2 regions of the Geobacillus sp. JS12 genome follow, and region 1 is predicted to be linked to the other one. Evidence: predicted binding sites of a transcription regulator. Region 1 holds the regulator's gene; the other holds the start of a gene.
The links. Region 1 encodes LexA, which represses DNA repair genes until DNA is damaged. Its sites were predicted from a motif close to CGAACATATGTTCG; they were not measured.
Positions count from the first base shown of each region.

Region 2: the regulator LexA is predicted to act here: its motif matches at 1,243-1,256, upstream of recN (DNA repair protein RecN).

Region 1 covers NZ_CP014749.1:749,407-752,828, forward strand. Annotated here, with positions in the region: gene glnA (type I glutamate--ammonia ligase) at 1-1,161, shown strand, start outside; gene lexA (transcriptional repressor LexA) at 1,225-1,848, opposite strand; gene yneA (cell division suppressor protein YneA) at 2,000-2,305, shown strand; gene A0V43_RS03785 (YneB family resolvase-like protein) at 2,325-2,978, shown strand; gene A0V43_RS03790 (DUF896 domain-containing protein) at 3,108-3,338, shown strand.
Region 2 covers NZ_CP014749.1:2,012,963-2,016,384, reverse strand. Annotated here, with positions in the region: gene A0V43_RS09830 (TlyA family RNA methyltransferase) at 1-674, shown strand, start outside; gene ahrC (transcriptional regulator AhrC/ArgR) at 724-1,173, shown strand; gene recN (DNA repair protein RecN) at 1,300-3,021, shown strand; partial or broken gene spoIVB (SpoIVB peptidase) at 3,295-3,422, shown strand, end outside.

The DNA of each region.
Region 1 (3,422 bases):
GGATTTGTCCGCATTGAAGAGTCGGATATGTATTTGTATCCGGACTTGGATACGTTCGTCATTTTCCCGTGGACCGCAGAAAAAGGGAAAGTCGCCCGCTTTATCTGCGACATTTACAACCCGGACGGCACGCCGTTTGAAGGCTGTCCGCGCTATAACTTGAAGCGGATGCTGAAAGAGATGGAGGCGCTTGGCTTCAACGCCTTTAACTTAGGAGCTGAGCCTGAATTCTTCCTTTTCAAGCTTGACGAAAAAGGACACCCGACGATGGAGCTGAACGATCGCGGCGGCTATTTCGATTTGGCGCCGACGGATCTCGGGGAAAACTGCCGGCGCGACATTGTGCTCGAGCTTGAGGAAATGGGGTTTGAAATCGAAGCGTCCCATCATGAAGTCGCCCCGGGCCAGCATGAGATCGATTTTAAATACGCCCATGCGATTAAAGCGTGCGACGACATTCAAACGTTTAAGCTCGTCGTCAAAACGATCGCCCGCAAACATGGATTGCATGCGACCTTTATGCCGAAGCCGATTTTTGGGATTAACGGTTCAGGAATGCATTGCAACCTGTCGCTGTTCCGCAACGGTGAAAACGCCTTTTTCGATCCGAACGGCGACTTGCAGTTGAGCGATACGGCGCGGCAGTTTATCGCCGGTGTGCTGAAGCATGCGCCGAACTTTACGGCGGTGACGAACCCGACCGTCAACTCGTACAAGCGGCTTGTTCCAGGCTATGAAGCGCCGTGCTACGTCGCTTGGTCGGCGCGCAACCGCAGCCCGCTCATCCGCATTCCCGCTTCGCGCGGCATGAGCACGCGCATTGAGGTGCGCAGCGTTGACCCGTCGGCCAACCCATACTTGGCCATGGCGGTGCTTTTAGCCGCTGGGCTTGACGGCATTCGGAACAAGCTCACTCCTCCGGCGCCAGTGGATCGAAACATTTACGTCATGACGAAAGAAGAACGGCTCGAAGAAGGCATTGTCGATTTGCCGGCAACGCTCTATGAAGCGTTGGAAAACTTGAAGTCCGATGAAGTGATGATTCACGCGCTCGGCAAACATTTATTCGAACATTTCGTCGAGGCGAAAGAAATTGAGTGGGATATGTATCGGACAACGGTTCATCAATGGGAATTGGACCAATATATGGAACTCTACTGATTCATAAAAAAGCTGCCCCGTTTTTTTCAGGGCAGCTTTTTTATGGGCGCAGGCCGGCACGAGTCAGTCGAACAGGCGATAGACGCCGATCACTTTGCCGAGAATCGTGCAGTCGCGGACGATGATCGGCTCAAGATGGGCGTTTTCCGGCTGCAGGCGGATGTGGTCTTTTTCCTTGAAAAACCGCTTCACCGTCGCCTCGTTGTCTTCCGTCATGGCGACGACGATGTCGCCGTTGTTGGCCGATGACTGCTGGCGGACGATGACGTAGTCGCCGTCGAGAATGCCGGCTTCGATCATGCTGTCGCCCATCACTTCAAGCATAAACAGCTGCTCCTCGCCGGCGGCGAGCCGCTTCGGCAGCGGAAAGTAGCCTTCGATGTTTTCCACCGCTGTAATCGGTTGGCCGGCCGTCACCTTGCCGATGATCGGCACCGAGATGATCTCCTCTTTTTCTCTCTCCTTCGCCATATCGTTGTCCAAAATTTCAATGGCGCGCGGCTTTGTCGGGTCGCGGCGGATGTACCCTTTGCTTTCTAGGCGCGCGAGATGCCCGTGGACCGTCGAACTTGACGCCAATCCAACCGCTTCCCCAATTTCCCGCACCGACGGAGGATAGCCTTTTGTTTTTACTTCCTGTTTAATAAACTCTAAAATTTGCTGTTGTCGTTTTGACAGTTTCGTCATGGTTTCACACCTCTCGCCACATCATTTGCCTTCATTATACCATGCGGAAGACGAAAAAACAAACATAAGTTCGAGTTTTTTATTGACACAAACAAATGTTCTTGACTATAATGAAGGAAAGCGAACAAACATTCTAGAAAGGGTGGGGAGAATGGGGAAAACGTTGCTGCACTATGTTTTGTTTTCATTTTTGTTTGCGCTCGTGTTGGCAGGGTTCGTTTACGCCAGCAGCCCGGTCGATAAAAAAGAATACGTGACGATCACGGTCGCTCCCGGCGATACGCTTTGGGGGCTGGCAAAACAGTACGAACAGGAACACCATATGCCGCCTGATGAGTTCATCCGCTGGGTCGTCGATGTCAACCATTTGCCGAGCCCGCGTCTTGCCGCCGGTGAACAAATTGTCATTCCTGTGTTAAAATCAAAGCAGGGCGGCTCGGTGGCCGTCAATCAGTGATGGAAAGAAGGGATTGGCCATGAGGGCGGTCATTTACTGCCGAGTCAGCACGGACAAAGCTGAACAGGAAACGTCGCTCGCGAGGCAACGAGATGAGCTCGAGCGACTGGCGGCCGAGTGTGGATTTGAAGTCGTTAAAGTGATCGCCGAGCAGGCGAGCGGTTATGAAGCCGACCGCGACGGCGTGTTGGAGCTGCTTTCGCTGTGCGAGGAAGGCGAGGTCGATGTGCTGCTCATTCAAGATGAAACGCGGCTTGGGCGCGGCCATGCGCGCATGGCGGTGCTGCATTGCTTGAAAAAGCAAGGGGTGAAAATATACAGCGCCAGCCACCGCGGGGAGATGCCGCTGTCGGAGGCCGATGAGATGGTGTTATCCATCATCGCGATTGTCGAGGAGTACCAAAGAAAAATACATAACGCCAAAATTAAGCGTGGCATGCAGCGAGCCATCGCCAGCGGCTACCGACCGGAGCGGAACCTAAGGCGCCGGGGCGAAAACGCCGGGCGCGATCGAATTGATCTGCCGGTTGAGGAGATCGTCCGCTTGCGCGAGCGCGGACTGACGTTTGCCGATATCGCCGCGACGATGCGAAGCTTCGGTTACGAGGCGTCCAAGGCGACCGTCCATCGGCGTTACCAGGAATATATGGACGAGCAACAAAGGCGGCGTTGATCGTGTACTGCGCCTGACCCTAAAGCGGCGAGCGGGCAAAGGAAGCCAAGCTGCCATCGTTGCCATCTTCCCGGTTGATCAGATAAGATAAAACAGGGTGAGAATATGGCAGATAGGAGAAGATAATCAATGCTTGCCAAACATAAATTAGCCCGCATCAATGAACTGGCGAAAAAAGCGAAAACGGCCGGCTTGTCGGCCGAAGAGGCCTTCGAGCAAGCGAAGCTGCGCCGTGAGTACATTCAAGCGTTCCGCAAGGCGATGACCGATATGCTCCATACAGTGACCGTCATTGACCCGAACGGCAACGACGTGACGCCGAAAAAATTAAAGGAAAGCCAGTGGCGGCGCTTCCATTAAACGGTCGAAAGAGGGGTGGCTCGGAAAATAACGTTGTACAAGCCGATCGATTTTCTATATGATAGTAAATGACACCATGTTGAT
Region 2 (3,422 bases), 1.3 Mb from region 1:
CGCTTCCGTACGTCAGCCGCGGTGGGTTGAAACTGGAAAAAGCGTTGCGCGAGTTTCATATTCGCGTGGAAAATAAAATTGTTCTTGACATCGGCGCGTCGACCGGCGGTTTCACCGACTGCGCCTTGCAGCATGGGGCGAAGCTGACGTATGCCGTCGATGTCGGCTACAACCAGCTTGCTTGGAAGCTGCGTCAAGACGAGCGCGTCGTTGTGATGGAGCGGACGAACTTCCGCTACGTGACGCCGGATCAGTTTACGAAAGGGCTGCCGGAAGTAGCTGTCATCGATGTCTCGTTTATTTCGCTGCGGCTCATTTTGCCGGTCGTCAAGACGGTCATGGTGCCGGGCGGCGATGTGATTGCGCTCGTCAAGCCGCAGTTTGAAGCCGGCAGGGAAAAGGTCGGCAAAAAGGGGATTGTTCGCGACCCGAACATTCACGAGGAAGTGCTCGAATCCATCATTCAATTCGCCTGTGCGGAAGGGTTCGATGTTCTTCATTTAACGTATTCACCGATTACCGGCGGCGATGGCAACATTGAGTTTTTGCTTCACGCCGTTTATTCGGGAGAAAATCGCAAAGGGGAAAACCGTCTGTCGATGCCGATCGCACATATCGTACGTGAGGCGCACGCCCATCTACGTGGCGACAGGACAGAGGGGCATGGCGAATAGAGGTGGGAAACAACAGCGTGGCATTTTGCAAGCAAAGAGGTGGCGCAGTGTGAACAAAGGGCAAAGGCATATTAAAATTCGCGAAATCATTATGAACCATGACATTGAAACGCAAGACGAGCTTGTCGACCGGCTGAGAGAAGCTGGCTTTAACGTCACCCAAGCGACTGTCTCGCGCGACATTAAAGAAATGCAGCTCGTCAAAGTGCCGATGGCCAACGGACGCTACAAGTACAGCCTTCCGTCCGACCAGCGCTTCAATCCGCTGCAAAAGCTGAAGCGGGCGCTTGTTGATGTGTTTGTGAAGCTTGACGGAACGGGCAACTTGCTTGTGTTGCGGACGCTGCCGGGCAACGCCCATGCCGTCGGCGTCTTGCTCGACAATTTGGATTGGAACGAAATCGTCGGTACGATTTGCGGCGACGATACGTGCCTGATCATTTGCCGGACGCCGAAAGATGCGGAAAAAGTGTCCGACCAGCTGTTGTCCATGCTCTAGGCGAGGACCGGCCCAGCTCCCGTTCTGCGTTCAAGGACGGAACGATAGGGCGGTCCTCGTTTGCAAATCCGAACATACGTGCTATAATCAAAAGTGGAATGAATCGGACAGGCAAGGAGTGGTGAAATGCTCGCCGAGCTGTCGATTAAAAATTTCGCCATTATCGAGTCGCTCTCGTTGTCGTTCGACAAAGGGCTGACGGTGTTAACCGGCGAAACGGGAGCCGGCAAATCGATCATCATCGACGCGATTCATTTGTTGATCGGCGGACGCGGCTCCGCTGAATTTGTCCGCTTTGGGGCGGAAAAGGCGGAAATCGAAGGGCTGTTTTTGCTTGATGATGACCGCCATCCATGCTGGCAAAAATGCGCAGACGTTGGCATCGACGCCAGCGACGGCATGATCGTGTTGCGCCGCGATATTTTCGCCAACGGCAAAAGTGTCTGCCGCATTAACGGCAAGCTCGTCACGACGGCGGTGCTGCGCGACATCGGGGCGACGCTTGTGGATATTCACGGCCAGCATGAACATCAAGAACTGATGGATCCGTCCCGCCATCTGCCGCTTTTAGACGAGTTCGGCGGCCTAGAGGCAGCAGAGGCGCTTGCTCGCTACCGCGCCGTCTACGAGCGGTATGAGGAGCTCGGAAAAAAATTGAAAAAGCTGAGCGAAAATGAACAGCAAATGGCGCACCGGCTTGATTTGTTGACGTTTCAGTTGCGCGAAATCGAACAGGCGGCGCTCGAGCCGGGCGAGGACGAGCGGCTGATGGAGGAAAAAGTTCGCATCGTCAATTTTCAAAAAATTTATACCGCGCTGCAGAAAAGTTATGAGGCCCTCTCCGGAGAGGGACGCGGACTTGATTCGATCGGGGAGGCGATGCGCCATCTCGATGACGTCGCAGGCATGGATGCAGCGCTCAAAGATGCGCATGAAACGACGTCGAACTGCTACTATTTGCTCGAGGAAGTCATGTACAAGCTGCGCGATCAAATTGAGGAGATGGAGTACGACCCAGAGCGGCTCGATGCCATTGAAAGCCGTCTCGCGGAAATCGGGCAGCTCAAACGAAAATACGGGGCGACGATCGCCGATATTTTGCACTATGCCGAGACGATCGCCGAGGAAATCGAGACAATCGAAAATCGCGAAACGCATGTGCATGAGCTGAAGCAGCAGCTCGCTCTGGTGACGGACGAGTTGCTTACGGAGGCGAAAAACGTCACCGCTGTTCGGCAAACATATGCCCAGCGCCTGATTGAGCGCATTCATCAAGAACTGAAAGACTTGTACATGGACAAAACGAAATTTGACATCGTATTTGCCAAGCGCGAAGGATCGCTTGACGCCCCCTTGGTCGACGGCGTGCCGGTTAGATTCCAAGAAGACGGCATCGATGTCGTCGAGTTTTACATTTCGACGAACGTCGGCGAGCCGTTAAAACCGCTCGTCAAAGTCGCTTCCGGCGGCGAGCTGTCGCGCATTATGCTGGCGTTGAAAACGATTTTTTCCAAACATCAAGGAGTGACGTCGATTGTTTTTGATGAGGTCGACACCGGTGTCAGCGGACGCGTCGCCCAGGCGATGGCGGAAAAAATTTACCGCATCGCCAGCCAGTCGCAAGTGCTTTGCATTTCCCATCTGCCGCAAGTCGCTGCGATGGCGGACACGCACTTGTTGATCGCCAAAGAGACGGATGGGGAACGGACGAAAACAGTCGTGAGGAAGCTCAATGAGGAGGAGAAAGTGAAAGAAATCGGGCGGATGATTTCCGGCGTCGAGATGACGGAATTGACGAAACGGCATGCCAAAGAGCTGTTGGAACTGGCGGCGAAAATGAAACATTGATTCCTGTTTCCCCTGTTCGTCGAGGGGAGGCGCATCCCTCTCAAAGCGGGCCGATTCCGCCTGCCTGTTCTCACTTGGCGCCCGCTTTCCTTAAGAGAACTACGGTGTTTCATAAAGATAAGCAAAAAGCCGCGCGGCTGTCCGGATGCAAGTCCATCCAATTCCGGGCAGCTTTTTTATCGGCAGGGCGATTATATTTTCCCCGGTTCAGGCAAAATTAAAACTGTAACCGTTTTGGCATGGTGTAGGCGGGAGCGAGGAGAGTGGACGACATTGAATAAAGAAACGGCGCGAAAAGTCGCAGGAGTGCTTCTCCTTGGTATATTGACGGCCATCGCTTTTTCCAAACCGATGAAGGAATATTGGCAAATTCCGAAGCAGCTTGTCCTGTTTGAAGGCGA